3 regions of the Priestia sp. TSO9 genome follow, and region 3 is predicted to be linked to each of the others. Evidence: predicted binding sites of a transcription regulator. Region 3 holds the regulator's gene; each other region holds the start of a gene.

Region 1 (10,412 bases), on a different contig from region 3:
CACTGTTTACTTCTACATCAAACAATTCTGCAAGTTCATGATGATTCGGTTTGATAAAAAACGGGTTGTGGGACACGACGTCTAGCAAAGTTTTTCCACTTGCATCTACTACAACTTTTACTCCGTTCGCTGCTGCTAGTTCAGTTAACGTTTCATACACAGAACTTGGAAGCGTTTTCGGTATACTCCCCGCTAATACGAAGATATCGCCTTCAGTCATTTGCTTTACTTGAGTCAATAAAGACTGAAGCGCTTCGTCTGTAATAGCAGGTCCTTGACCGTTAATTTCTGTTTCTTTTTCTGTTTTTAACTTTACGTTAATACGGGTATCTCCCTCAACTCTTGTAAAAGCTGTTTCGATATTCTCCGCTTTTAAGTAGTCTTCGATATAGGTTCCTGTAAAGCCGGCTACAAAACCGAGGGCTTTATTATCAACACCTAATCGCTTTAAAACGCGAGAGACGTTAATGCCTTTTCCTCCTGGAAACTTGGCTTCATTCGTTGTGCGGTTAAGCCCGCCTTCTTCGAATGCTGAAACATGTACTACGTAATCAACGGATGGGTTCAACGTACATGTATAAATCATGATTTCACAACCTTTATGTCTGTTTTGTTTGCATACTGTATAAGTACATCGCTAGGTACGTCATTTGTTATAATTTTTGCTTCATGTAAATCGGCTATTTTCGCAAAGCTTGTTTCAAAAAACTTAGTGGAATCTGATAAAATATAAGATTCTCTAGACAGCTTCATTGCCGTTTGCTTGATCAATGCTTCTTCTGGGTCAGGAGTGGTATATCCATATTGATGATGAATCCCATTCGCTCCCATAAAGCACTTATCAAAACGATATTGCTCAAGACTTAAAAGAGCTCCATTGCCAATTAAAGCGCCCGTTTTATGTTTAACAGATCCCCCAATTAAATAGAGGGTGATACCTTGTTCTAGCATCGGGTTTAAATGCATTAAACCATTTGTCACGACAACTACATCTTTTTGCTTTAAAAAAGGAATCATTTCATACGTTGTAGTTCCTGCATCTAAAAAAATACAGTCACCTTCATTTATAATGGAAGCCGCATACTCTGCAATGTTTCGTTTATCTTGAACATTTTTAGCAGATTTTTCGATAACGCTCAGTTCGATTCGTTTACTGCGAATAAGCGAAGCGCCACCGTGAACACGTTTGAGCATTTGCTCTTCTTCTAGTTGACTTAAGTCTCTTCTAATGGTGGATTCCGAAGCGCCTGTAACTTCGATAAACTCTTGCACTTTTACAAGTTCTTTCTCTTTTAAAAGTTTTAAGATTAGTTGATGTCTCTCCGGCGTTAACATGTTCTAGCTCCTTTTTCAAAAAAGCGTTTTCATTTATTTCATGTACTTACTTTATCACGGTTTACATTCAAAATCAATCATAAAAAATCAAAAACATTCATTTTTTTAATTACAAAATAAAGTTTTTTGAACGAACAATTAAATTTGCATTTGGTTTAATAATAGTTACTACAAAAGGAAATATGCTGGTAATTCAAGAATTTGTCTACTTTTCTCATTATATGTAAAGGTTTTCTTCTACTCAATTAGCTATGACTGTTTTTGACTATTTCTTGACCGATTGAATTTTTCTGACTGAATCAGCCATAGCTTGTCCTGATTTCGTAAAAGCCTACACACCAAAAAAGTTGTCCACCTTTTTGGACAACTCAAAGTGACCCATCATTTAAATAAAAACAGAAGCATATATAATATGGAAGCAAGGGCAGAAGAAATAGCTAAACTTGAGATAAAACGAACGAGTCTTTTCTTAATGAACTGCGTTAATTCGATTTCTCTTACTTGAGTTTTTTCATTTTGCATACTAATGATCCCTTCTTTAATTAAAATTTCCTAGTAGCTAGAAGTTACTACTCGCAGAATATGCTTTTATGTATTGTATGCATGCGTTAAAAAAAAGATACAAAACGAACAAAAAAGCTACTCTTAGCTAGAGTAGCTTTCATCTTTCCATACATCTGCTTCAATTACTGCATCCGCTCGAATCGAATATGTATAACAAGGGCCTGTAACCATCAGCGTATTCGACTGCAGCGAGACTTTATCAATCGTCACTCGTTCATACCTTTGAATATGTCCTGCTTCATAGACGTGAAGCGTTACTGGATGATGCTCCGAGTAACTGTTCATAATGACATTTTCAATATGCTCAATCTTTTCTTTTTTCAACCCTAAGGACTGCTTATGCGCATCGGGACTGTACATTTTCTTCATTTTCTCTAAATGCTCGGGCATTACTAACTTCGCATACTGTTTTAATTCATCTTGATACACGTTCATTCTCCCCCTTGACTCTTGCTTCTATTTTACCGAACGAACATTCTCATTGCAAAACTTTTTAATCAAAATAAAAGCAAACAATTCATTTTTTCATATTAGATAAAAACTGTCAAAAGATTTTATGATGATAGCAGAAACTGATTTTTTTAAAAATAATAATATCTCATCTTTAATTCGGTCTCTAGAGTTGGTATAATACATTGTCATGACTGTGTTTTCGGAGTTTTTGATGATTGGAGGTAACGTTCATGATTAATAAAATAAAAGAAATTATCCTTATTATTCTAGGAAGCCTTATTTTTGCACTTGCCATTAATTACTTTGCTATTCCAAATGAATTAGCAGAAGGCGGCGTAACCGGTGTAACAATGATTACCTATTATGTATTAGGCTGGTCTCCGGGTATCACAAACTTTATATTAAACGGTTTGCTGGTACTAATCGGATACAAATTGCTTCACAAACGTGTGATTGCTTACACAATTATATGTATTGTTTTCACATCTCTATTCCTACATATAACTGAAGGACTGGGAAATCCTCTTGATGATACGCTGCTGGGGGCTATTTTTGCTGGTATTTTAGCTGGTGTAGGACTCGGACTTGTGTTTAGAGGAGGCGGAACTTCCGGAGGCTCTGCAGTTATTGCCCGCTTAGCTAATCAATATCTAGACTGGAATATTAGCAAAACGATGCTGGCAATTGATTTATTGGTTGTAGCAAGCGCCTATTTTGTCATCGGAGGAGAAAAGACGATGTATACGGTTATTTCTCTTTACATCGGAACGAAAGTGCTTGATTATATCATTGAAGGACTCAATCCTCGCAAAGCAATTACTATTATTTCACACCGTTCCGCTGAAGTGGCCGAACAAGTTAATAAAAAGATGCAGCGAGGAGTCACTGTTTTTTCCGCTCATGGAAGCTATACAAAAGAAGCAAAAGACGTATTGTACGTAGTTGTGAACAAACAAGAACTGCTAGAATTAAAACGCATTATTCATAAAGTCGACGAACAGGCTTTTGTGGTTGTCCACGATGTGCGCGACGTATTTGGAGTAGGCTTTACTATTCCAAAAGCCAGCTGAAAACCCGCTGTAAAAAAGCGGGTTTTTTCTATTATATATGTTTGCGCTGAAAATACAGTAAACCTGCTGCTCCAAAAAGCAGAAAGCTGCTTATAACAACCACTAAGAAATTCTGTGTAGTCAGCATCAACCCCCATGATGCTTTTCCGTTTACACCTAACATTCCATACATTGGCTGAGTCCATGGGTACCAGGGGCCAAATCGTTCAGAATTAGCAACGAATAAATTCGGTAGTGTTAAAATGACGTTGACTGTCAAAGATGCTCCAAAGCTAGAACATGCCATTGACACAGCTAGCATAAACGCAAGAATGGGCAACGCCGCAACCCATCCGCCTAGCATATTTCCAGCTATCATCTTTAATGGCACAGCGCTCGGATAGTCTTTTAACATGCTAACTCCTAATAAAACAACAAATACAAGCACTTGAAGAATTCCCATGAAAGCTGCTGCTGTAATCAATTTTGCTCCGTATACCGATGTCCTTGTCACAGGAAGAGATAATAATTGCTTCCACCCTCCCGCTTCGTGTTCATACCGACAGATGAAGGATGTTACTAACCCGCCAATTAACGGATAAAACAGCAATCCGTGAACATTGGCAATCAAGGCATCTGCCATTGCCCATTTCATTCTCCCGCTTGGCATTGCCTGATCACCTACAAAAAGGATAATAGCGATTAGAATAGGACTCACAAAAAGGTACGTCCAGGCTTTTGTTTTAAACAATTTAAACGATTCTATCTTACATAATTGCAAAAACATTTAGGCCACATCCTTTTTGATAAAGTGCAAGGCGCCTGCAGCATATAAGAAAATGCCGATAATTACACCTGCTATCATGTACATATTCCGATAGTCAGAAAACGCTAACATTGGCCATTGCCAGAAAAACCAGCTCGGCAATTCTCTCATACCACTCATCGTCACACTCATCACAATACCTAGTGCAAGAGAGCGGCCTTGATTTTTAAAAAGCATAGATAACCATATTTGAATAGCTACAAATGGAATGGCAGAAAAAAACGGATAAAAGGTATACACGAAAAGATTTTTCCAAGAAGACGGAAAACCAAATCCTAACCACCATCCTAACCCAATTATACCGATTAATAGAACAGCAGAAGCGATAAGTAGCATAAACATAACTACTACAAATTTTGCTGTATAAACACTCAGTCTGCTCACAGGTAAGCTCAGCAGCTGCTTCCATGAGCTTCTATGATATTCAATATGCGCTACATTTGAAGCAAGAATCGTTCCTCCCAGTAAAAAAGCTATTGGAAGCGTGATGTTTAGTTCATGTAAAAGACCTTCCCACACATTCGGATTTTGCTGAATTAAATATTCATATCGAACGCTATAATCAACTAGCGTTAAGCCAATTACACCCGCTGGACCTAAAAATAGTAAAAACCAGAGCCATTTTCTTTTTAACTTTATACACTCAGCCTGCAGTATTTTTGCGAACATATCTATTCTCCTCGCTCGTCAGCTTTAAAAAGATATCTTCTAATGACTTCGATTTTTCTTCAACTCGGTAGATTGAGACATTTTCTTGCACAAGCTGATAAACAAGATGTGCCACTTGCTCATGATCAATATAATCTAAAAGAAGACTATGTTCATCGATAGTAGGTACAAACCCGTTTGCTAATAGGATTGTTTTAGCCTTTTCTATCTCTCCCGTTGTAAATGCCACTTGATGCTTAGCTTTTTTGCGAAGCGATTCAATCGATCCATTAAATAGCATCTTTCCTTTTGTAATAATACCTACTTGAGTCGCTAAATGGTCAATTTCATAGAGTAAATGACTTGAAATCAATACGGTAACTCCGTTTTCCCCTGGCATTTCTTTAATTAATGAACGAATTTCTTGAATTCCTGCAGGATCCAGTCCGTTGGTTGGTTCGTCTAAGATTAATAAACGAGGATTTCCGAGGAGTGCAGAAGCAATACCAAGCCGCTGTTTCATCCCAAGAGAAAAGCCTTTGACTGGACGATTTGCTTCTTTTGTTAATTTTACAATATTTAGTACTTCATCCACTCTGTTTTTAGATACACCTAGTATTTTACGAAGTACCTCTAGATTTTCTCTTGCAGTTAAATGCGCATAATAGGAAGGGCTCTCTACAAGTGAACCTATCTTTTTTAAGGCTTGAATATGCTGCCTGTGATTTTTTATTCTTTCTCCAAACAGCTCAATTTCCCCGCTCGTTGGCTTCATTAGCCCGAGCAGCATTCTGATCGTTGTCGTCTTCCCTGCTCCGTTAGGTCCTAAAAACCCGTAGATTTCTCCTTCTTTAATGGATAAATTCACTTCATTTACAGCTTCTGCTCCTTTAAATACTTTTACCAGCTGAGTCGTTTTAACTATTTCCACTTTTATCACCTCTCCTTTACTATAAACAGCCAAAGTTAAGAGGACGGAAAAGAAAGGTTAAAATTTGTTTAAAAAAGCGAGTGAATTAATCACTCGCTTTGTACACAATTTGAATATCCGTTCCATGTTTTGTAGAATGAATTGACCACGTTAACCCCATTTCTTTAATCATCGCATCCACAATCGCTAGACCTACACCGTTTTGCTTCGTATGGCTATTCTTTTTAAAGCCTGACCCTTTATCAGAAATGGTGAGAGAAGATAAATCATGCTCTTGAACAAGGCGAAAGCCAATAAAGTTACCTTCTTTGGCATGACGAATGACATTTTGACATAAATTATCTATTATTCTTTCTAACCACTGAACATCTCCGCGCCAATATATGGACTGAGAAGGCAGTTGAATATCCACTTCCATATTCTCTTCTTCAAATAGTGGATACGATTGTGCAATGCTTTTTCTAAGAAATCGAGCCATATCAACTTCCTCTTCCCGATATGGATATTTTCCATTTAACAGCAGCGTATAGGAAAATAAATTATCTATTAAATCACTAACAAATTCTACTTTTGTATCAATTACCTCAAGAGATTGTTGAACGTTCAAGGCCATTTCTTCGTTTTTCAGCTGATAAATATGCGTTCGAACAGTCGTGAGCGGTGTTCGTAAGTCATGCGACAGACTCATAATTAAGTCTTGCCGCAGCTGTTCTTCTTGCTTCTCTCGGTCCCGGCTTTCATGAAGCTGTTTAACCATTTGATTGAACGATTGTTCTAGCTGACCAATTTCATCCGTGGACTCAGATACAACAGGTAAAGGAATTCCTTGCTCGCCTTTGTTGTTCATAGCAGCTTGTAACACTCGCAGCCTTTTTCGAATTCGAAGAAAAAAGAACAGAGAAAGTACAATAAAAGAAAGCACAATGATAAAAACAAATCCTAAATAAATATTATAGTAGGCTGGGTCTAGCCTTTGAATAGGAGGCTCAACGGCTTTTTCTGGCACTTCAATGACCATAAAACCTTGCTTTTTATCTGTTCCAATAAAGGTAATAACCGTATACGGATCGTTTCCGTATCGTTTTTTTATAAATTCAGCCGTATAAGACGATGACCATTGCTTCGGAAGGGCTTCATGATAAGGAAGCGGAAGCTGTGTTTGTCCAGCTTCGTTTACCCAGAACATTGAAGCTTCAGGGTATTTTGCTTTTAATAATTTTAGCTTTTGATTAATTGTTTTCTCATTTGCTCCTTCTAGCTTTTGGGCTTCTTCATTCCATATTTGTTCGTAGTAGCTTTTTCCTTTATACTCTTCATTTAATAATCCTTGAATATGCATAAAAGGGACGGTGATCAGCCATGAGCCTGCAAAAAATGATACCGGTATAATTAGTACAGCTGCAATCATAATTAAGATATACTTCGTGATAAGAGACTGTGTAACGTTCATTGCTTCACCCTGTACCCAATCCCTCGTATTGTTTCAATAATTTCAGGCTTAGCTGCATTTTTCTCCAATTTTTCTCGTAAATAGCGAATATGTACCATTAATGTTTTATCTCCTTCTATATAACGCTCTTTCCATACCCCTTCATAAATTTGTTCTTTTGTTAAAATTTGATTTAAATGCTGAAGGAAATAAGTAAAAATATGAAATTGCTTACCTGTTAAACTAATTTCTTCACTTGTCTCTCTGTTCATCACGCGATAGTCTATCATCGAAATATGCAAATGTTTTACAATAAGCTCTTCTTTCTTTCTTGAAAATCTTCTTAACAATACTTCAAGCCTTGCAAGCAGCTCTTCTGGATGAAACGGCTTTGTGACATAGTCATCGGCAAACTCTAGCCCCATGATCTTATCTTCTAGGGCTGTACGAGCTGAAAGCATTAAAATCGGGACATCAGGTGCTAGTTTTTTAAGCTTTTTTCCCACTGTAAATCCATCTAACCCAGGCAGCATTACATCTAAAATGACAATATCCGCTTGTTTAATAAACTGACTGGCGATATCTCCTGATTGTAACCAAGTAACTTCATAGTTTTGCTTTTTAAGCTCATTTTGAATCATTAATCCAATTTCTTCATTGTCTTCAATGTATAAAACGTGATTCATATGCACACCCCCTTTACTTCTTTTTCCATTTTATCGAATTCTTCTTAGCAGTAAAAGACAAAAAACGCTAAAAGGCCATGCCTTTTAGCGTTTTTCTTTACACGTCCATTTAATTAACAAGCCGCAGTGCGTTAATCCTCCTCCAAACCCATAGAGAATAAGGAGGTCATTATCCTGTACTTTTCCTGTCATTATTCCTTCGTTTAAAGCAAGCGGAATAGAAGCTGAAGACGTATTTCCGCAGTATTGCACACTCGTTAACGTTTTATCCATTGAAACACCTGTTTTAGCACAAATAGCTTCAATCATTCGAAGGTTTGCACTGTGCGGAATAAACCAGTTTACATCAGAAAGAGAAATAGAAGTATTCTTTAATAATGCTTCTACTCCTTTTGGAATCGTTCGGACAGCAAAGCGGTATACTTCACGCCCGTTTTGAACTAAATTTCCGCTCGAGTTAATTTCTTTTCCTGAAAGAGTATTAGATAAGTTAGTACGATATAAATTTACCCCTCCGCTTCCGTCCGTTCCGTAGTGACATCCTAAGAAACTTGGATTATGCTCATCGTACTCTACAAGCATGGCTCCCGCTCCATCACCAAACAGCACGCATGTGGCCCGGTCCGTATAATCTGTAATTTTCGACATGACTTCAGCACCAATAACTAAAATCTTTTTATGCAGTCCAGACGTCACTAGGCCGTTCGCCACATGAAGGCCATATGTAAACCCGGCGCATGCTGCACTTAAGTCAAATGCAGCAGCTTGCTCAATATGAAAGTAATCTTGAACCTGACATGCTACGCTAGGAAAAAAGTGATCCGGCGTTGTGGTCGAAACAATAATTGCATCTACATCTTCTATTTCTACAGCATATCGGTTAAGCAAATTTTCAACGGCTTGAATGGCAAGCGTAGACGTGTATTCGCCTTCACCAGCCATTCGTCGCTCTTTCATTCCCGTACGCTGCACAATCCATTCGTCACTTGTATCAACCATTTCTTTTAAATGGTCGTTCGTTAATTTTTGCTTTGGTGTATACGTCCCCATTCCCGTAATTCTAGCTTTTGACTGTATCATTTCTCCACCTCAAATCAGTTGATACTTAATTATAACACCTACTTTTAATATCTGGTACTAATTTATTACAGATAAAAAGCGCAAAGCCATATCCTTTACGCTTTTTTATTGGATATAAATTTTTCTATGCCTTACCTACTGCGTGCCTGATACTCTTTTTCTAAGTCAGAAAGTGTGAGTTCAAAAAGATGATGGTTTTCTTTTTTGTAAATCCCTTTTTTCAATAACTCTTCAATGAGGTATTGTTTTCTTTGCCGCACCGCTGCTCGTAATAAATTTTCCATCTTTATTCCTCCTATTACATTAATTTAAGAATAAAAAAAGACTCCTAACACAGGTCAGAAGCCTTCGGTAATCCGATCAGCACAGGGATAAAACTGCCAGATCTTTATCATTTTAAAAAGTGTAAAGCTGCTGCTTCAGCAGCTTTACACTTTTCATCGTCATACTCATACAACCTATAACACAATTTAAATTCAAAAAATTCTAAATCTTCGACCGGAAAGAAAGTCAATTTTTCTTCGAATACGCACGTTTTCTATATTTAGTACAGTACTTGCTTGCCCCGCCGTCAAGCGTTCGCTATCTAGGCTGGCCCTTCAGTTTCTCTAAATACGTATTCAAATAGACTTATTTGTGGCTTGCTACTTTACTTTTAGCTAAAAAGCGGTTTTTTTCCGTGCTGTCCACTTGAGTAATTTGTCCGTCGTGAAGAGTAATTAGTACAGATCCATAGTTGATTTCAGTTAGTAATTTAACAATATAGTCTAATTTTTCTTGTGTAATTGAAGCCATTTTATCATTCTCCTATTCATAGATAAATTTATATTTTAGTTGCAGTTGAATAAACAAAGCGAACAACATCTATAAGTACTTGTATAATGTGCAGAAGATAAATACATGGTAATCCTCCCCATATGTTCAGTTGAAGATTGAGATTTTAATGACCACAACCAATGTACAGAAAAGGCCCACACTAGTAGCGAACAAGTATGAGCCTTCGGTTGACCGATCAGCTTCTTTAGCATCCCAATTTTTTCAAAAGATTTATACTATCTATATTATTTACACTTTACCTATATGTCAAGTAGGGATTAAAAAAATAAATAGATATTATTAAATTTTTTTATATCTTCGACCTAATAAAAAAGACTCATCTGCATGAAGTTACACAGACGAGTCTTTTTCAGTTCTATTTTTTTGGATAGGCAGGGTTACCGTAAAGATGCTTCCTTGTTCTTTTTTGCTTTCAACATGTATTGCGCCCTCATGCAGCCGAACAATTTTTTTTGTGATGGCTAGACCGAGGCCGCTTCCTTTTAACGTTCTCGATTTATCTACTTTATAAAAGCTTTCAAAAATATATTTTTGATCTTCTTGGGCAATACCAATTCCATTGTCCTTTATTTTC
Region 2 (10,412 bases), on a different contig from region 3:
CGTATACAATGTGACAGTTGGAAGCACCGTATCATTGCACATGCTCTAACGGAAGAAGTAAAAAAACATCCTCTTATTTTAACATCGGAAGCTTCAGAACTAACCGGAAGTTTAGTGCTTCAATTTGTTGTACCGCATATTAACCAGGAAGAGCTAGACGAACTGATGAGTTATATCGTACAAATAGCATCTAACGCCATTTTAAACAAAGATGCTACCTTAATGAATGGTATGACTAACACACTTAGATTGATAGATAAAGGGATTAAAAAGCAAACCAATGGCTTTGCTGACTTTGATAGTTTATTTGTTCTCTTTTTATTAGGAAAAGGAATTCAGACGTTTGGAAGTGCGCCTGCTTTCTCTGCAAGCTTACTTTATTGGTCATACAACATCATTAAGGATAAGGGGGAAAAGAATAGGTGATGATGTTCGGGGTAAAGTTAGCTCATTCTCTCCCTGGAAGAACCCGATTTTATATACCTAAACAGCTAGAGACAAACCATATTGAAACTTGGTTACGCTCTTTTCCAGGGGTATATTCTGCAAACTATAATCAAGTAACCGGAAGTCTACTCATTTATCATCATATTACTCTCTCTTTATACAGTCTAAAATCGTTCATCCATAAATATAAACATACACTCAAGCAAGCAGCATGTTCATGGAAAAAGGCTATACCTATCATAGCTTGTGGAACTATTTTTTTAGTTAACTGGTACCTTCAACGTTCTTCGTATCCTGCTATAGTAAAAGTACTTTCCTATTGGGTTAGCACTTTTACTGCTATTAGTACTTCCTATGATGTAATTAAAGATGGTGTTCTTCATGTCCTAAAAGAACGAAAAGGGAATGCTAATACATTAACAGCTGCTTCTATATTCGCTTCTTTGTATATGAAGAATCCAGGATCGGCTTTAATTATCACTTTGATGTCTACTATTAGTGAGCTATTAACAGACTATACGTCTGAACAAACCAAGCATTATATTCACTCCGTTCTAAAATTAGATGTCTCATATGCCTGGAGAGTAAAAGAAAAGGGTGTTGAAGAAAAGGTTTTAGTCGAGGATATTCAAGTTGGTGATAAGGTTGTAGTTTTTACTGGAGAAATGATCCCCGTGGATGGAATCATAATAGAGGGGAACGGTACAGCAGATGAGGCCTCAATTACTGGGGAGTATATGCCGCGAGAGGTAAGTGGTGGAGATAATGTGTACGCTGGAAGTGTCTTGCAGAGTGGACATGTTACCGTAACAGTTAAAAAAGTAGGAGAAGATACATCTCTCTCTAAAATTGTGAAACTGTTGGAGGAAGCACAAGATAAACGCGCTCCTATTCAAAATATAGCCGATACAGTAGCTGAAAAAATGGTTCCTGTTTCTTTTGGTTTGGCACTGCTTACATTTTTCTTCACTCGAAACCTTAACAGAGCGATGAGTATGTTAGTTATTGATTTTATTTGCGGGATTAAATTATCAACGGCAACAGCTTTATACGCATCCATCGGACGTGCTGCAAAAGAAGGGGCTATTGTTAAAGGCAGTCATCATATTGAAAAGATGTCTAAACTAAATACAGTTATTCTTGATAAGACAGGAACTATTACAGAAGGAACGCCTGTGGTTCAGCAAGTAATTGCTGCTGAAGGCTTTAATCAAGAAGATGTTATTCGTTTAGCTGCAGCAGCTGAGAAAAATTCTACCCATCCTATTGCTGATGCAATTATGAAGCAAGCGAAAGAATGGAACATTTTAATTCCTATTAGAGACAATAATGCTCAAGTAGAAACAACGGTAGGAAAAGGAATTTCCACTTGGCTAAATGGTAAAAGAGTTGTTGTTGGAAGTTTACGCTTTATGAATGAATTAAAAGTCAAAACAACCAACTTACTTCAACACATGCAAAACGACGAAAATGTGATTTATGTAGCTTATGATCAAACACTTGTAGGAGTAGTTAGCATTTTTGACAAAATACGTTCTGGTATGCACCGCGCAGTGAATAATCTTCGACATCAAGGTATCAACGACATCATTATGCTTACTGGAGACAAGAGAACGGTTGCAAGAGAGATGGCGCGTCGCTTAAAACTGAACTGGTATCATGCAGAGGCTTTGCCAGATGATAAAGCCTTTTATGTGAAGAAGTATGGGAGCACAGGAGCTGTCATGATGGTAGGTGACGGCATTAACGATGCACCAGCTTTAGCTCATGCTCATGTAGGTGTAACGATGGGTGCTAAACGAACAGACATTGCTTCAGAAGCCAGTGACGTTATTATTACGTCTGATAACCCAGAAATGCTTTCTGAATTAGTTGGACTATCTAAAAAGACCATGAACATTATTAGACAAAACTTTATTGCCACGTTTGCTATTAATGGTATTGCAATTTTATTCGGTGCTTTAGGTATCTTCTCTCCAATTGTGGGAGCAGCTATTCATAATGCGGCCACTATTGGTGTAGTAATAAATAGTGCAAGAATTTTATGGTTAGGGAGGGAAACTAATGAATCCCAAATTCTACGTTCTGCATGATATACCAGGTCGTATTCGATTTCATATCCCAGCATTGAGAGATAAGAAAAATCATGTGGAAATAGAGCATATGTTTTCTGCTTTAAAAGGTATAACGAGTGTGAGAATAGAACCCACCATTCAAACCATGCTTATTTACTATGATGTTTCACAACTTTCTCGCAATACCATTTTTCGTTATGTATCTATCTTTTTTCAGCAAACGCGTTTAGATCCATTAGATGATATTATGATTCAAATGGATCCTGCCACACGAAATGATTGGCTACGTACATTGTTTTCTGGGGGATTACTTCTATTGGCAGGTATTCGAAAATCATCTTTTTATAAACCAGATGCACTCGTATATGGAGCAGTAGTTGCAACAGGCTATACGGTCTTATCCCACGGTACGAGCAATAAAATGAGGCACCCAGATATTTTAACCGGCATTGTTACGATGTTATCTCTAGGGCCATCAAATATGCTATATGTAGCGATGATTACATGGATTGTGAATGTGTTGGAATTGTTACATGAAAAGCAGAAAGTGCAATCACAAAAGCTATCTACAATTACGTAAGATATTCATTCATACCTTTTGTATGAATTGATATAAAAAACTTAGGATTATGGGGGAGTTTTATAATGATTAATCGCGATTTTCTAATGGGATTTGTATCAGGAACAGTGGTAGGCGCAGTAGGCTACCGTTTATATGAACAAAACGGTGGGCAATTACAACGTTTGGTTCAACCTAAACAGGCATATGGTGGACAACAAACTATTTCATCTTATCAACCTTCTATGGAAGAGCTTCAAGCACAGAAAGAGCGTCTAGAAGATATGATTGCTGAATTACAAGTAAAATAATGATAAAAAGAGTGAGGGATAGTTCCAGGCTAACTCTCACTCTTTTTATTCATAATGAGGGAATCATTTTTAAATGATGAAACGCTTATTTACCGTACGCTAAAAAGTTTCTTGTGGTAAACTCTTGTTATTATTATATTCTGCAATTTAAAAATTATCAATAATTATAGAGGGGAATGTTCTAATTTTACAAATGATCAGAAGGAGTAATTTACTTTTTATTTATACAGCGTTAAAAAGTTACAAATAAGATTCTAGACTTTACCTCTATAACTTTTGAAGAAAATTGAACGTACCGACCGTAAAAGTATACCTTTACGAACCTATCATTTACATAAGAAATCTATTATTTTTACCGTTCGTTTAAGTTTAAAGATGACATATAAACGTCCTCTAAAAACATAGACTTTATCGAACTTATTTTCGTAATAATATAAATATTAATTTAACTTAATTATAAAAGTACAAAAGAAGGAGCATCATCTAAATATATATAGGAAACTCATAAGAAGAGTCTTTAACTTATAAAAAGTAAAGACTCTTTTTGTATTTGCTTTATTTAAGATAATTAAAGTAAAATTATTATTTATTTAACCTTGTTGATTTAGAAGTAAATTGCTCTTTACTTTTAAATAAGTTAACTCCATAACCTGCAAGACCTCCAAGAATTGCAGGGAATATCCAACCTAATCCAATATGGTAAAGAGGAAGATAGTAAGTAAATAATTGGTCAATACCAGGGATGTGTAAGCCAAAATCATTTAATCCATCTACCAGGCTTACAACAAATGTTAAGAATAGGCTACCTTGGTATACTTCAGAGCATCCTTTAAATAAAGAATGAAGGAAAGTCAAAAAGATTAGAACAATTGCTAATGGATAGAGCACTGTTAAAACAGGTACTGAAAAAGAAATTAAATGATTTAATCCAACATTTGCGATGATTGCGCTAAACACGGATAAGCTAATCGCAATTTTCTTATAAGAAATAGAAGGTAATAATTTATGGAAATAAGAAGAGCATGAAGTAATAAGCCCTACGCTAGTTGTCAGACAAGCTACTGTGATCATTAAGCCTAACAGTAAACCTCCATATTCTCCAAAATAATAATCAGAAACTTTCGCTAACACCGTACCACCATTATCTAAATGCCCAAGCTTTTCTACACTTGAAGCGCCCATGTATGAAAGAGCAGAATAGATAGTTGCAAGAATAATAGCAGCAATTCCTGTAGCTTTTAGGCAAACAGTTATAATTTGCTTCTTTGTTTTAGCGCCTTTTTCTTTAATTGCATTGATAATAATGATTCCGAAAACGAAAGATGCAAGAGTATCCATTGTTAGGTATCCTTCTTGGAACCCATTGAAAAAAGAGTTTGTTACATATTTTTCTGTAGGTGCTTGAAATTTTCCAATAGGATGAATAAAAGCTACTAGAACTAGAATTCCGATGAATGTTAATTTAATTGGCGTTAAGAATTTTCCGACAATATCGACAATTTTCGCCGGATTGAGAGAAAAAAAGCATGTAATACTGAAAAATATAATAGTAAACACGAGTAAAGCCATAGAACTAGAGCCTTCAGAAATGAAAGGTTTAAGTCCGATTTCAAAAGAGACGTTACCTGTTCGTGGGATAGCAAATAAAGGTCCAATAGCTAGATAAAGAACAGTTGTAAATATTAAACCAAAGATAGGATGTACGCGACTTGCTAATGATTGTAAATCTTCCTTTCCGGAGAATCCAAAAGCTAGTACACCAAGTAAGGGTAAGCCTACTCCAGTAACTAAAAAACCCGCATTTGCTGACCAGATATTTGCTCCCGCTGACTGACCAAGCATGGCAGGGAATATTAAATTTCCAGCTCCAAAAAATAATGCAAATAACATTAAACCAATGATTACTATAAAAGAAAACGGTACTTTGTTTGACACGGTGAAACCCCCATTAATAATATTCTTCATAAAAAATTAAATTTTCAGACAACTTAAACTGTAAATAACTTATCTTTTTTGTATTATAAACAGTCAAATTACATATTTCAATATAAAAAATAAACTTTTTTAATAAAATTTTAAAAATTATCAATCTTCCGTTCATTATCCATTATTAAAATAAAAGTAATATTAAAAATCCAGATTTTTATTCAAAATGCGTACGCTAAGTGAGTCAATAACGGTTTTTTTAAAAAAAATTTATAAATCATATTCTAATCGCGTATACTATTCTTTTAATTAATTTGATTGAATGATATGCAAGTAAGTCAAGAAAGTTTGTAAATATAGTACTACGAAACTTATAAAACTTTTTAATATCAGCTAAACATCTGAAAGGAAAAAGTAGTTGATTTATTGCTTCAAGAAATGGAGTATTCTAAGTCTTATAAAGAACGCTTACTTTTATCTCCTGAGCTAGTAATTTGACAATCAACAGCTTATCTCTAGACATAGTACTTTTCTAATGTAAAATCACTGTCTAGAATCACAAACGTTTCTGTTTCCTTAAAGACCTTATTAACAAATTAATTAAGGTCTTTTTATCTTTTCTTTTTGAAGCCAAAACTCATCATATAAGCTATTAATAAAGAGATAAAAGCAGCAAAACTAATTTTTATGTAAGAAACCTCTAAAGCCCAAGGACCATATTTTTTTATATTTAAACGATACATAGACCACCACTGTCCATTTTCACCTTTAAAAAATGAGAAGATAATCCATAAAAGAACTAAAAACAAAAACCATGATAAAAAGATAATATAATTAGGCATTTTTCTATTCATAGGTCACCCCTCCGTTCTTCCCGTTTATATGTGATGCTCTTTTCACTTATTATAGTAACAATAATCGGGAAAAATTTAGAGTTTTTTATTGAATAAAGAACGTTTGTTCGTATATAATAGAGAACAAACGTTCTTTATTCAAGGAGTTATTCCAATGGATTATGAATATCTTCCAAACAGAGTCATTATTTGTATTGATATGAAGGCATTCTTTGCTTCTGTTTCATGCGTGATACGTAGGCTAGATCCATTAAAAACAAAGTTGGCAGTTGTAGGAGATACAAAGCGGTCGGGATCAGTTGTGTTAGCTGCCACACCCTTATTAAAGAAAGAAGGGATCAAAACAGGCAGCCGTCTTTTCGACATTCCTAGAAGGAAAGATATCCATGTCGTAAACCCATCCATGAAAAGGTATGTCAAGGCCTCGAACTATATTTCTAGTTTAGTGTTACAGTATGTCGCTCCTGAAGATTTCCATGCATATAGCGTTGATGAGTTGTTTATTGATGCGACAGCTTCTTTACATTTATTCGCTCGTACACCAGACGAATTAGCCCGTAAAATCATCAACGAGATTTATCGTAAAACACGGCTTACAGCCACGGCAGGAATCGGTCCGAATCTCTTACTGGCTAAGGTGAGCTTAGATCATGAGGCCAAGAATAACCCAACAGGGGTTGCTTATTGGCGATACGAAGATATTCCTTTTAAGTTATGGTCGATTCACCCAATGAAGGATTTCTGGGGAATCTCATCCGCTACGGAAAGACGCTTAAATCGTTTGGGCATTCACTCCATCAAAGAACTCGCTCTTTCTTCTGTAGAGATGTTACGTAAAGAATTTGGTGTCTTGGGAGAAGAAATCCACCAACATGCAAATGGAATTGATTTTAGTCGCATTTCTGACGTGTATATTCCGAGATCTCGATCATTCGGGAAGAGTCAAATTCTGTTTCGAGACTATACAAATCGAAAAGAAGTGGAATTGTTGCTATTAGAGCTGTTAGATGATGTGTGCTTTCGTTTACGTATGCATCAAGTCGTGGCACAAACTATTCATTTATCCATTGGCTACAGCAAACAAACAGGTGGCGGCTTCTCAAGACAAAAGAAAATGGGGCGGGCTTCGAACCTAAGTCAAGATATCTTTCCTTATTGTTTAACCATACTACACACGTTTGATAGCGGAATGCCCATTCGATCGATTGGAATTTCTTTATCGAACACGAGTATTCAAGAAGAAGAGCAAATGAGTTTATTTGAAGATATTGATCAGCGTGAAAAAGCCTATGCCCTTGCTAAAACAATTGATGAAATACAGATGCGTTATGGGAAGAATAGCGTTTTGCGAGCTTCAAGCCATCTCAAGCATTCAACAGCTCGTTATCGAAACGGCCTTTTAGGAGGTCATAAAGCATAAAGGAGGAAGATGATATGCAAAACAGAGGAATGAAAAAGTGGCGACCATTTGCCACTATGCCAGAGCAATACAGAGGATTACAAGAAGTTATAAAAAAGCACTCAGAAATACCTCAACCTTTTTTAACAGAAGATCAAATGGAACAAATTAATTTTACCTTGATCGAAGCGCTCCATACACATAAAAAAGTATACCTTACGTATTACAAGCACGGGCAATGTATAACGGAAACAGGCGTTATTCAATTTGTAGATTCCCTTGGAGGTTTATTTGTATTTATAGATGAAGGATGTAAGCAAACGGAAAAAATGAGGTTAAGCGAGCTAATGGATGTTCGTTTCGTGTAGTAGAAAATAATAAAACAGTTTATTTACATAAGATTTCCATACATAATTAGTATAAGCTTAAAAAGTATTTAATCATTTTTCATAGATTCATTTAAAGATGTTATATAAGGAGGCTCCTAATATGAAGCAGGTTTGGACTGAGTTTGAGCAGTGGTTGAAAATACATCGACCGGAAGCAGTAGGAACGCTTAATGAAGCTGCTACTGAAGCAGAAATTGCAGAGGTTGAACAAAAGATGGGCCTAACATTCCCCAAAAACCTTAAAGACTGGTTAATGATACATAATGGACAGCGTGATGAATATATAGCAGCTATCGACAATTATACGCTACTACCTTTAGAGGAGATTCTGTATACGTGGCAAACATTAAAAGAACTTTTAGAGGGAGGAGAATTTGAAGATTTTCCAGAAATTGAACCTATTGGACCAGTAAAAAAAGAATTTTGGTGGAACCCACGTTGGATTTCGATTGCCACGAATGGAGGAGGAGATGATATTTGTATAGACTTGGATCCTGATGAAGGAGGGAGAATTGGCCAAATTATCACCTTTTGGCACGATTGGGAACAGCGTGAAGTAATAGCGGACAGCTTAGAGGAATGGGTAATAGCCACGATAAATCATACAGATCATTAAAGGGGTGAAGTAAATGATAAAACCTGATATAGAGAAAATCTATAAAATTCTCAAAGCACTTCCAGGTACGTCGGTGAAAGTAGAATTTGAAGATGAAGTGGGAGAAATTCTTTCTACTCCTTATTATATCTACCTTAAAAGCGAGTTTCTAGACGGACAATTAGGTTACAGAGAAGATTTAGAAGCAAATTCCCTTATAGGAAATCAAGAAGGAGATTGGCAAGAAAACTGGTTTGTCATAGGGTATGATGAAGAAATAGGCGGTGACCCGCTCTTTATTGATATAGTGAATGTAGATTACCCAGTTTTTACAGCTGAACATGGCATGGGCGAATGGGAAGCTTTAAAAATGTATGATTCTCTAGAAGAGTTTGTAGAAGATGTTACTTAATTATTGCTTCGTTAAAAGATTTTGATAAAAGTACGGCTAGAAGAGGACAGATAGTAGTTTAGTATATACCTAACTGTCCTCTTTTTTAGTACCTATTAAACTTAGAAAGAATGTAGAGGAAGGGACTGATGGTAGGAATCGATTTCTGTATTACCGATATACGAAGGCGCAAAGGCATTCATATCCTTTGCGTTCTTTTATCGTTGAATACTGCTAACAATTGAATAGTATATGGCTACAATGATCAAAAGCATGCCAATAATGTATAAGGTATATCTTAAAGTGTTGGTCATAGAGATATTCACCTTTCTAATTTAATTCTAATTCAACAAATTTTTATTAGTTTGTTTAACCACAGAAAATATGATGTACAAAAAGGGGAGATTGTTCTTTTGTTTCTTAAAGAACCTATTCATTACGGTAACTAGAGTTAGTATTTTCATTCCCGTATAGGATAATCCAAATTTAGCTATATTAAGTTGTAGTGCCGAAAAAGATTAATACATATGAAAAATTCTTAAAAGGTGGATGTTATATGCTTGATTCTAAAACGATTGAAATTGTCCAATCAACAGTGCCAGTTTTGAAAGAACATAGTAAACAAATAGGAAAGAGATTTTATGAATTGTTATTTGAAAAAGCGCCAGATTTGTATAATATGTTCAACCAAACGAATCAAAAAAGAGGGATTCAGCAGGAAGCATTAGGCTATGCCGTGTATGCTGCTGGGGAACATATTACAAACTTAGAAGCCATTAAACCTGTAATTAAACGAATTTCACAAAAACATCGTGCGATAGGGGTAAAGGCAGAACAATATCCAGTCGTTGGTGAAACCTTACTTCAAGCAGTAAAGGATGTTTTAGGAGATACAGCTTCAGATGAGATTATTGAAGCATGGGGAAAAGCGTACGGATATATTGCCAATGCTTTTATTGAGCTAGAAGAAGCTCTCTACGAAGAGACAGAGAGTCAACATGGAGGTTGGGAAGGATATCGAAGCTTTTATATAGATAAGAAGGTAGAAGAAAGTGACAATGTAACATCTTTTTACTTAAGAGCTAAAAATGAGAAAGGAATTGCCTCTTATAAAGCAGGACAATACCTTACATTAGCAGCAAATGTTCCGGGAGAGAAATAAGTTCTCAGCTCCCGCTGGAGATTTTGTACTTGATCACAGTGAACTTCCCGTTGTGCTAATTAGTGGAGGTATAGGTATTACACCTTTGCTTAGTATGCTGAATACCATTGTAGAAAAACAACCTACACGTAAGGTTACCTTTCTTCATGCAAGTATTAATGGGAAAACGCATGCTTTTAAAGAACATGTGGCTCAACTAAATAGAAATAACGAAAATGTTACCTCCTTCGTCTGTTATAGCTCGCCTAATCAAGGGGATCGACTTGGTACTGATTTTGATAAAGAGGGTTATATTGATTTAGAA
Region 3 (10,412 bases):
ACTACAGATACGTCAATGCCTTCCGCAGCTAATGCTTTTTGTGCTTCTACTGCTAGGCTTACTTCAGAGCCTGTTGCAAGTATTAATGCATCCGCTTGGTCTTTACCAGCTTTAGATACAACATATGCACCTTTAGACACGCCTTCGTATGCATTTTCTTTTGTACCTTCAAGCGTTGGCAAGTTTTGACGAGTCAATACAAGCGCCGTTGGGCGGTCAGTTGACTCTAATGCTAAGCGCCATGCAGCAGCTGTTTCATTTGCATCTGCAGGACGAACCACTGAAAGACCTGGCATTGCACGAAGTGATGGCAATTGTTCAATTGGCTCATGTGTTGGGCCGTCTTCTCCAACTGCGATACTGTCATGTGTGAATACATATGTTACAGGAAGCTTCATTAAAGCTGCTAAGCGAATTGCTGGGCGAAGATAATCAGAGAATACAAAGAATGTTCCTCCGAATACTTTTACACCGCCGTGTAGAGCCATACCGTTTAATGCAGCTCCCATTGCAAATTCACGTACACCGAACCAGATATTACGTCCGCTGTAATCAGCTGCAGTGAAGTCTTCTGAACCTTTAATCATTGTTTTATTTGAGCCAGCCAAGTCAGCTGAACCGCCGAAGAATTGAGGTACAGCTTGTGCTACTGCGTTTAATACTTCTCCAGAAGAAGCACGGCTAGCTAAGCTTGAACCCGTTTCGTATGCTGGAAGCGTTTCTTCCCAGCCTTCCGGTAACTTTCCTTCTACTGCTAGTTCAAATTGACGACCTAGTTCAGGATATTTTTCTTTATACTGTGCAAATACATCGTTCCATTCGTTTTCTTTCTTTTGGCCATCTTCAGCAATTGTAGCTTTGAAGTGAGCATACACTTCTTCTGGCACATAGAAATCTTCTTCAAATGTCCATGCATAAGCTTCTTTTGTTAATTTTGTTTCATCGGAACCTAATGGAGAACCGTGCACGCCAGAAGTACCCGCGTGGTTTGGAGAACCAAATCCGATTGTTGTTTTTACTTCAATTAGCGTTGGGCGTGTTAAATCGCCTTTTGCTTCTTCAATTGCGTTTGCAATCGCTGTCAAGTCATTGCCGTCTTCAACGCGGATTACTTGCCATCCGTAAGCTTTGAAACGATCTTCTACGTTCTCAGAGAACGAGCGATCTAAATCTCCGTCTAAAGAAATATCATTTGAATCGTATAAAACAACTAAACGTCCTAATTTTAAGTGTGCCGCTAATGAAGCTGCTTCAGCAGATACACCTTCCATTAAGTCTCCGTCACCACAAATACCATACGTAAAGTGGTCTACAATTTCTAAACCTTCTTTGTTGTATGTTTCAGCTAAATGACGTTCTGCCATTGCTTTACCAACAGCCATTGCAATACCTTGTCCTAGTGGACCAGTTGTTGCATCAACACCTGCTGTATGACCGAACTCTGGATGACCTGGTGTTTTACTTCCCCATTGACGGAAGTTTTTAAGGTCTTCAATTGATAAGTCATATCCAGCTAAATGAAGCAAGCTGTATAATAGTGCCGATCCGTGTCCTGCTGATAATACAAAGCGGTCACGGTTGAACCAGTTTGGATTCTTTGGATTGATGTTCATGAATTTTGTCCACAATGTATATGCCATTGGAGCAGCTCCCATTGGCATACCTGGGTGACCTGAATTTGCTTTTTCAATCGCATCGATTGATAAAGTACGAATTGTTGCAATCGAAAGATCTTCAATACGTTGTGTCATACTCTTCATTCCTTTCAAAACTATGTACATATGTTATCATACTAATGATTTGCTTATTTGTACAATACTTGAACCAAAAAAATTTCCACTTTTACAGTTTTTGTGCCCCTTATTAAAAATATACAAAAAACTAGAGGGAACACTCCCTCTAGTTTTACTAGAACGTCTTAGTGAAGACGCTTCTTTTTACTCTCTTTTAACTTCTTAGGCGTAACATCTTTACCTTCTTCGTCCACAACTTTAATCGTATGAAGGTGATTTGTCATAGATTGTCGGAAAACTTTTAAATATTCCTGACGTAGCTCTTGCTGTTCTTTCGCTTCAGATTCTGTCAGCCCTTCAGCCTTTGCCTTTTTTGAAAGAGCATTAATACGAGCAAGTTTATCTTTTGATAGCATATAAAACCTATCTCCTTATAATCAATAATTAAAATTACCGAACCGCTCCGGCAACATGTAGTCATCTTACTAAATCTCTTTCGTTTTATCAAGAGATTGAGCACTCTCTTGGTACTCTTGATAGCGGCGATGTACCGTCGCTTTTGAAATATTATAACCAAAACCTTTTAGCGTAACTGAAATTTCAGCAAAGGTTAAGCCGTTATGACGAAGGCGGACAATTTCTTCAATCGGCGCTTCTTTTTTTTCTCTTCCCGAGTTAACTCCTTGATTTTTTAAATTTTTCTGCGGACGATAACCGTTTTCTACGGCTCTTTTCATTCCTCTTTTAATTTTAGCATTATGTAATTTCCGCTGATGCTCTTCCACTAAGCTAATAATATCTAACACCATTGAATCAGATTCTGAAAGCTGAAGCTGACCTTGATGACTAATCGTATAGATGGTAGCATTTTCTTTATGAAAAGCATGAAGCAGCGCAATTCGGGCATTTCCTCTGCCTAATCGTGTTTCGTCTTGAATGAGCAGCACGGATATTTTCTCTTCTTTCATTGTATGAAGAACATCTAAAATACCCTCTCTGTCTACATCATATCCGCTTGCTTTTTCCATCACGACTTTTTTCACCTCTAGATGGTGAAGATCAGCAAGCTTTTTTAATTCTTCTTGCTGGCGCTGTAAAGATGTTTCTTGGGTTTTTTTATCCGTACTGACACGGCAATAAATAATGGCGTCCACTTTTATCACGACCTTTTCGGCTTCTAACAATATTCAGGAACGGCCGTTACACACTACTGTTCAATTGCCACTTGATTATGTAACTCTTTTTTTAAAACAGGAATATATAATTTATCTCCAGGAGATAAAGACTGGGCATTATCTGAGTTTAAATCATTAACGTCTTCAACCCATTTGACAAATTCATTGGTGGTCAAATGATGGTGATTATGATACTTGTTGGACAAGTCCCAAAGCGTATCTCCTTTTGTAATAGTAACCGTTGAATATTTGTCTAAATCTACTTTATCCGCTCCTAAAACCAGCGTCAATACATATGTAAGTGCAGCGATAACTGCAAAAAAAATAGCGTAATGTTTCATAGAATGTAAGAATTGTTGCATATTATGATCCCCCTATCAGAATATATGTTCTTATTTTATTGAGAACATTTGTTTCTGTCAATGGAATTCTTCGAACTTATGTTTGTATATTGACACATCACGTGGTATAATTCACCTAAAGAATAGCTAAAATCGAGGTGAAAAATATGAAGCTATCAAAACGTCAACAAGACATACTAGATTTTATTAAGCACGAAGTAAAATTAAAAGGCTATCCGCCTTCTGTTCGCGAGATTGGGGAAGCAGTAGGATTAGCCTCTAGCTCCACTGTACACGGGCATTTAGCTCGTTTAGAAAGCAAAGGGTTAATTCGCAGAGATCCAACAAAACCAAGAGCAATCGAAGTTCTTCAACTAGATGAAGTAAACATCCCTAAAAGCAATGTCATTAATGTTCCTGTTATCGGTAAAGTAACAGCGGGTCTTCCTATAACAGCCGTTGAAAATGTGGAAGAATATTTCCCTCTTCCAGATAAATTCGTTTCTCCAGATGATCATGTATTTATGCTTGAGATTATGGGAGAAAGTATGATTGAAGCAGGTATTCTAGATGGCGATATGGTAATCGTACGTCAGCAGCAAACGGCTAATAATGGAGATATTGTGGTCGCCATGACCGAGGACAACGAAGCAACGGTAAAACGTTTCTTTAAAGAAGAAAATTTCGTTCGTTTACAGCCTGAAAATTCAACGATGGCGCCTATTATTCTTCGCCACGTAACGATTTTAGGAAAAGTAACTGGTGTATATCGCACGATTCACTAATCAGACACTGTATGTAAAACCAACTAATCATGATGTTAGTTGGTTTTTTTTACGTTTGTTTTCTAAAAAAATTGGCATATTATAAATGATACGTTGAATCACCGCAGGCAGGTAGAACGGTTTTTGTAAAGCTTGTTTCACCTTTTACTTTCTATCTGCATTTCCGCGACTCTTACAAGGAAATACAACCGACCATAAGAAGGATGTAATTTATGACCAATACACCAAGGAAAACAGAACCATTTCAAACCATTGTACCTACCAAAGCAATGAACATGTTTCTTTTTCCTTTTTCCTTTGATCGAAAAAATAAAGAGCAGCTTGTTCATGCACTGAAAGAAAATTTGTTCGATTTTTTTTCCATTCAAAACAAACATTTAGAAAAAGAATACTACGGAGAACAGTATTACGTATCTCATGATAGCCTGGATCAATATTTTCTTCCTTACATTGAATGTATTCTATTCCCTGACTCGTGCGAAAAAGAAGGGCTGCTTCGATTTTCAAAAAAAATAGACCATACCATTACGTTACACACTTCCTCCACCACCGTGTCTAGCAACGTGCTGTCTGTGGATGTTTTTTTATGTCCTTTTGAAATTGGCGTCATGACCATTCGCACTGAGATGAGCCATAATCATTACACCTATGATGATATTTTAGAATTCATGAATCATTTTCGTGTATTAGAACCGAAGCTTGCTGAAGAGCACGGATCCACCATTACCTATGAACATCATCGCTATAGCAAAGTGCAAGATTATATTTTTTCACAGCTTGCGCCATTTTTGAACGAACACATCAAGAAAGAAGCCACGCGTGAACAGCACGTTGGGAGCCTTCCTTATTTTATCGATGAACGGATGTTTGTGTTAAGTTATGTAACGGTAAATCAAGAGCAAGAAATTAATTCCACAACTTTATTTCGTACTGGGCAGCTAAATAGCTATACGCCTGACGGGAAAGCGTTTATTTCTGCACACAATCATGAGTATATTAAAACGTATAATACTAAACACGTGTATGAAAGGTGGGCTCCTGAAACCTATTACGTCATAACAGACCATGTGTTTTCATGTATTTCTAAATCGACAGACTCTAAAACGGATCAGCTTTTGATGAATCATCTATTTGGCCAGCATTACTATAATTTATTTTTACATTTTTTCTATAAAATCGTGTTGCTAAAACTATCTTATGAGTATTCTCAGCTCACGTTTCATAAAAATTCAGAGGGCATTGAACGACTAATCCGCTCTATTACCGTATTTTCAGGTAAATATTTATTTTTAGAAATTAGCTCGCGCACAGAAGGTCAAGAGTTTTCTGAGCTTTTTAAAAAAATCTTTCACATCAATTCTCTTTATCAAGAAGTCAAAGAAACCCTTGGCACTTTGTACCAAAATCAAGAGAAAATCGCAGCCAAACGTCACAATTACTTATTATTAATTTTAACGATTTATACGGTTCTTTCCGGTATTTACGGAATGAATTTAGTTATTAGCAAACTAAAGGGAAACATCAATTGGGATAGCATGAAGCAGTTTTCTATCTTTGAATATATCGCTTTAATAGTAGCTCTATCAGGAATTCTGATCAGCATTAGTCTCGGAGTGAGTTCCCTATGGAATTTATTAAAAGATCGGTTTAAAACATAAAAGCTGTTCGCATCAGAAAACACATGATAAAAAAGAAGAGATTGAGACATAACTAAATCAAGCGAATCTATAGGAGAACAAATGGAATAAATAAGCTAGTAGGGATTGCTTGTTACACCGCAGTTGATTTCCGTGCAAGACTTCGCTTTCCGCGGGCGGCCGATGAGCCTCCTCGTCGCTTACGCTCCTGCGGGGTCTCACCTGTTCCGCTTTTCCCGCAGGAGTCTTCGTCTTGCCCTCCAATCAACTGCTGGAAGGAACTAAACAAATGAAACTACGTTCACCATAACGAACCACTAATCAAACATGGTGATTAATGGTTCGTTTTTCACTTCGACTAAAATCCTTTTTTCTCAACCTCTTTTATCTATTACTAAATCACTGCCTACTCCGCTTACCCTTTTATCAAACGTTATGCCGCTGTTGTAATTTCAGAACAATCTAATATTATACTCTATAAGAAAAATATATACAAAATAATAAAATATGGTATCATAGGGTAGGAATTTTGTACCTTATCTTTGAAATAATTTGCAGGAGGTAATATGCTTAACTCATTTTTATCCAAAAGCCTGATCTTTTTATGTGTCATTATTCTCACGTGGTCTCTATGGGGCAGTTACAGTGCGATGACAAATTCATTGGAATTAAAGGGCTTGGCTTTAAGTAATTCATTTATTATTGAAGGAATATTTATCACTTTCCTTGTCATTTTTCTAATAGCTATTGCAAGTAGATACATGAACAAAACTGTTTTTTTTATTTCACTGATCGTTTTGACCTTAGGTATTCGACTAGCATGGATGCTTTCTGTTCAAACGCCTGTAAAATCTGACTTTCTTGTCATGTTAGATGCCGCGCGTAATATCGCAAAAGGAAATTATGACTTTAACCAAAGCGTTTATTTTACTACATGGGTATATCAGCTAGGCTTTTCATTCTATGAATCTGTTATTATTCGCTGTTTTGGAGATAATATTTTTATATTAAAATTGTTAAATATTTTTTATTCCACTGGCACCGTTATTTTTATTTATTTAATTGGCGCAAAAGTATTTAATGAACTTGCTGGGAGAATGGCAGCTTTTCTATATGCGTTCTACATTCCGAACATTCTTTATAGCTCAGTGTTAACTAACCAGCATTTAGCTACTTTTTTATTTTATGCAGCTTTTTACCTTATTATAAAAAGATTTGCTCATAACAAGTTTAGCTGGCTTTATATTGGCCTTCTATTGTCGTTAGGAAATTTAATGCGCCCTCTAGGACCCATTATTATCGTCGCTGTTTTCATTTATTTCATCTTGCAAATTCTTCAACCTTACATTAAAACGAAGAATGCTGCTGAGTTAAAAGCTCGTCGAAAGAAAATAGGAAAAAACCTCGTAGGCATACTGGCTACTTTTTTTATTGCAAATGCGCTGATCAACTATTCTTTTGTAGCTAGCGGTATTTCTAAATATCCTTTAAGTAACAGAGATCCTTTATGGAAGTTCGTCATTGGCTTTAATTACGAAACAAGCGGTTCTTATTCTTCAGAGGATGCTAGTCGTTTTATGGGTATGCCAATTGGAGAAAAACGAGCTGAAGCAGAAAAAGAGGTAATTAAAGAACGGGTAGCAGATAAAGAGCAGCTTTTAGATCTCTTTCACATTAAATTCCTAAATATGTGGGGCGGAACGGATGCATCTACATTTTGGAGCATTTCATTAACTCCTCAAGAAGATGTACCTTTTAATAAAGAGAAATTAATTAGTGCTGCTCAAAGTTATGAAAGAATCATTTATGTTTCAACTACTATTCTTTCCATTATTGGCCTTATATGTTTATTCCTGAGGAAGCAGGATAAATATCCGTATACACTGTTTTTATTACTAATCATAGGATACGTTCTTATTCACTTGCTTATTGAAATTCAAACTCGCTATCGATTCTTTATTTTTCCAAGCTTTATGCTGCTCGAAGGATTTGGTATTTCAGTGATTCTATCCTATTTAATAGTACGATTTACTAAAAATGAACCCAAGACAAAATGTGAAGAGATAAATTAAATGGAAGGGATTATACAACCGTGATAAAATTCCTGAAATTCGGATTTGTAGGGATAATGAATACCCTGCTCACTATTATCAGTTACTTAGCACTCATTCATTTTGATATGAATTATATATTGGCTAACGTGCTATCTTATTTCATTGGCGTCATAAACAGCTACTATTGGAACAAATCGTGGGTGTTTCAAGCAACTGTACATAAATGGATGTTAGCTCAATTTTTCATCGTAAACCTTATTACTTTAGCAATTAATACAAGCTGCTTATTCCTTCTTGTACACTATACACCTGCTAATCCAATAATTGGACAACTGTTGTCTACTTGTATAGGAATGTTTATCAATTTTTTCCTTAATAAAATATGGACGTTTAAGCACACAAACCATCACTCGCTAGGAGGTAAAGCATGAGAGAACTAATTTCAATTGTGGTACCTATGTATTTTGAAGAAGAAGTAGCTAATGAATGCTACAATCGCTTGCTTTCCGTCATGCATAAAAATCATATTAACTATGAATTCATTTTCGTCAATGACGGCAGCACCGACCGAACAATTGAAATCTTGAAAGACGTAGCGGCTATGGATTCTAACGTAAAAGTTATTGATTTTGCTCGTAATTTCGGGCACCAAACTGCCGTAACAGCAGGCATTGATTATGCTCAAGGTGATGCTATCGTTATTATTGATGCGGACTTACAAGATCCGCCAGAAATGATTCCCGAATTAATTGCTAAATGGCAGCAAGGCTATGAAATTGTATATGCAAAGCGCAAGAAACGAAGCGGAGAGACCTTTTTTAAATTAGCCACGGCTAAGTATTTTTATCGCTTTTTAAATTATATGTCTGATATCGAAATCCCTAAAGACACGGGAGATTTTCGTATTATCGACCGAAAAGTAGCGGATGTATTCAAAAAAATGACTGAACGCAATCGTTTTGTACGAGGAATGATGTCTTGGATTGGCTTCAGGCAAACATATGTAGAATATGAGCGTGATGAACGCTTTGCTGGTGAAACAAAATATCCTTTAAAAAAGATGATCAAGTTTGCTTCAGATGGAATTATTGGGTTTTCAACGAAGCCTTTGCGTTTAGTAATGGTTATTGGCTTATTATCGGTTTTTGTATCACTTTTAGTTTTAAGTTATTCGATTGTTGTTTGGCTGATAGGGAAAAATATTCAGCCTGGCTGGACTTCCATTATGGTAGCTATCACCTTCTTTAGCGGTATTCAGCTACTTGGTTTAGGTCTAGTCGGACAATACATCGCAAGAATTTACGATGAAAGTAAAAATAGACCTATTTACGTTGTACGTGAAACCATTAACTTTTCGAAAGCTTCAACAGATTCTCCAAACGTACGTGAAAAAGTATATAGCTAAAAACAAGGAAGAAAACAGTTGTTTTCTTCCTTGTTTTTATTCTTTTTGAAGCTGTAAATCACTTGGCGCCCAGTCCGGAATTCCATCATCTTCATCAAATTCAATAATAACATCCGTTACTCCTTTTTCCTGTAAAATACGATTTTCCAGACGATCTTTAATATCATCAGCTTCGGCCACCGTTAAAGAAGGATCAATTTCTACTTTTAATTCAACGTGAAGCTCTTCTCCTTCTTTCATCACCATTAACGTTTGAATATCCCGCACTTGTACATCTTGCATGACAATCGCGGCAATTTTTATTTCCATTTCTTTATCTGCTTCACCAAGGGCTCCAGCAGCATTATCTAAAAATACTCGTCCTACTACGAAAAACATCATAAGCCCAATTAAAATAGAAGCAATTCCTTCAGCTTGGTGAAAAGGTGTAAACCGTGAAATGAAAACGGCTATTAACGCCAATACGCCTCCTCCAGTAGCTACCAGATCTTCCATAAAGACCAGCTTGGTTGCTGGCTTTGCTTTCTTTAAATGAACAAAGCTTTGCGTAAAAACATTGACCTCTGCGGTATTCATTCCGACATCGTGCAAAATTTCTTTCATTGCCTTAAATAAGACAAACATCTCAAGCAATACCGAGATGCCAAGTACTGTAATATTTAAAATAAAGCCTGAAGACTTCGTTGGATGAAGAATATGGTGATATCCTTCTTTAATCGTTTCAAACGCCATAATCCCTACTACAAGAACCGCTCCTAATAGAACAAGATTAACCAATCGGCCGAAACCATTTGGAAAGCGTTTGGTCGGGGCTTTTTTACTTAATGCCGAACCTATAAAGACAAAAAACTGATTAGCTGCATCTCCTAAGCTGTGCATCGTTTCAGCAAACATCGCTACATTCCCTGTTAAAGCGAAAGCAATTCCTTTAATAATGGAAATAATGGTATTCACTATAGCGGCCATCATGGCCGATTTATTTCCTTTTCGCAACAATTTAATTAATTCACTCATACAATCCCTCCGTTTGCGCCTTTGATGAGATTCGATTACGGTTAGTGTATGTGAATTTAAAAATTAAAAACCTCCAACATACAAGTTGGAGGTTTTTAGTCATGTTTCATTATTTTTTAAAACGGTACGGTACAGTTGTAACAATTACATTTTTACGGTAAAGCAAATGTGCTTTTAACAACAGACTGGACTGATTGTGAAGGATATTTTGCCAGCTTTTTTTCGTAATGAATTGCGGAATAACGACCGTAATGGCCATATTGTTTTC

Evidence for each region. Region 3 encodes LexA, which represses DNA repair genes until DNA is damaged. Its sites were predicted from a motif close to CGAACATATGTTCG; they were not measured.
Region 1: the regulator LexA is predicted to act here: its motif matches at 2,365-2,378, upstream of LJC66_RS10715 (YolD-like family protein).
Region 2: the regulator LexA is predicted to act here: its motif matches at 6,269-6,282, upstream of LJC66_RS09365 (Y-family DNA polymerase).

Annotation. Positions count from the first base shown of each region.
Region 1 covers NZ_JAJEKD010000013.1:481,924-492,335, reverse strand. Annotated here, with positions in the region: gene pfkB (1-phosphofructokinase) at 1-586, opposite strand, end outside; gene LJC66_RS10725 (DeoR/GlpR family DNA-binding transcription regulator) at 583-1,335, opposite strand; gene LJC66_RS10720 (hypothetical protein) at 1,717-1,857, opposite strand; gene LJC66_RS10715 (YolD-like family protein) at 1,981-2,334, opposite strand; gene LJC66_RS10710 (YitT family protein) at 2,583-3,422, shown strand; gene LJC66_RS10705 (ABC transporter permease) at 3,454-4,188, opposite strand; gene LJC66_RS10700 (ABC transporter permease) at 4,189-4,896, opposite strand; gene LJC66_RS10695 (ABC transporter ATP-binding protein) at 4,871-5,806, opposite strand; gene LJC66_RS10690 (HAMP domain-containing sensor histidine kinase) at 5,892-7,256, opposite strand; gene LJC66_RS10685 (response regulator transcription factor) at 7,253-7,921, opposite strand; gene LJC66_RS10680 (ketoacyl-ACP synthase III) at 8,006-9,001, opposite strand; gene LJC66_RS10675 (Fur-regulated basic protein FbpA) at 9,133-9,285, opposite strand; gene LJC66_RS10670 (YezD family protein) at 9,632-9,796, opposite strand; gene LJC66_RS10665 (sensor histidine kinase) at 10,169-10,412, opposite strand, start outside.
Region 2 covers NZ_JAJEKD010000013.1:207,775-218,186, forward strand. Annotated here, with positions in the region: gene LJC66_RS09335 (HMA2 domain-containing protein) at 1-426, shown strand, start outside; gene LJC66_RS09340 (heavy metal translocating P-type ATPase) at 426-2,540, shown strand; gene LJC66_RS09345 (HMA2 domain-containing protein) at 2,512-3,102, shown strand; gene LJC66_RS09350 (hypothetical protein) at 3,168-3,392, shown strand; gene brnQ (branched-chain amino acid transport system II carrier protein) at 3,975-5,327, opposite strand; gene LJC66_RS09360 (hypothetical protein) at 5,930-6,172, opposite strand; gene LJC66_RS09365 (Y-family DNA polymerase) at 6,327-7,592, shown strand; gene LJC66_RS09370 (YolD-like family protein) at 7,607-7,939, shown strand; gene LJC66_RS09375 (SMI1/KNR4 family protein) at 8,061-8,576, shown strand; gene LJC66_RS09380 (SMI1/KNR4 family protein) at 8,590-8,967, shown strand; partial or broken gene LJC66_RS09385 (globin domain-containing protein) at 9,503-10,412, shown strand, end outside.
Region 3 covers NZ_JAJEKD010000015.1:1,067,668-1,078,079, forward strand. Annotated here, with positions in the region: gene tkt (transketolase) at 1-1,751, opposite strand, end outside; gene LJC66_RS20755 (DUF896 domain-containing protein) at 1,919-2,149, opposite strand; gene LJC66_RS20760 (YneB family resolvase-like protein) at 2,219-2,887, opposite strand; gene yneA (cell division suppressor protein YneA) at 2,941-3,270, opposite strand; gene lexA (transcriptional repressor LexA) at 3,417-4,034, shown strand; gene LJC66_RS20775 (magnesium transporter CorA family protein) at 4,247-5,692, shown strand; gene LJC66_RS20780 (hypothetical protein) at 5,805-5,960, opposite strand; gene LJC66_RS20785 (glycosyltransferase family 39 protein) at 6,238-7,743, shown strand; gene LJC66_RS20790 (GtrA family protein) at 7,764-8,156, shown strand; gene LJC66_RS20795 (glycosyltransferase family 2 protein) at 8,153-9,130, shown strand; gene LJC66_RS20800 (cation diffusion facilitator family transporter) at 9,167-10,144, opposite strand; gene LJC66_RS20805 (APC family permease) at 10,254-10,412, opposite strand, start outside.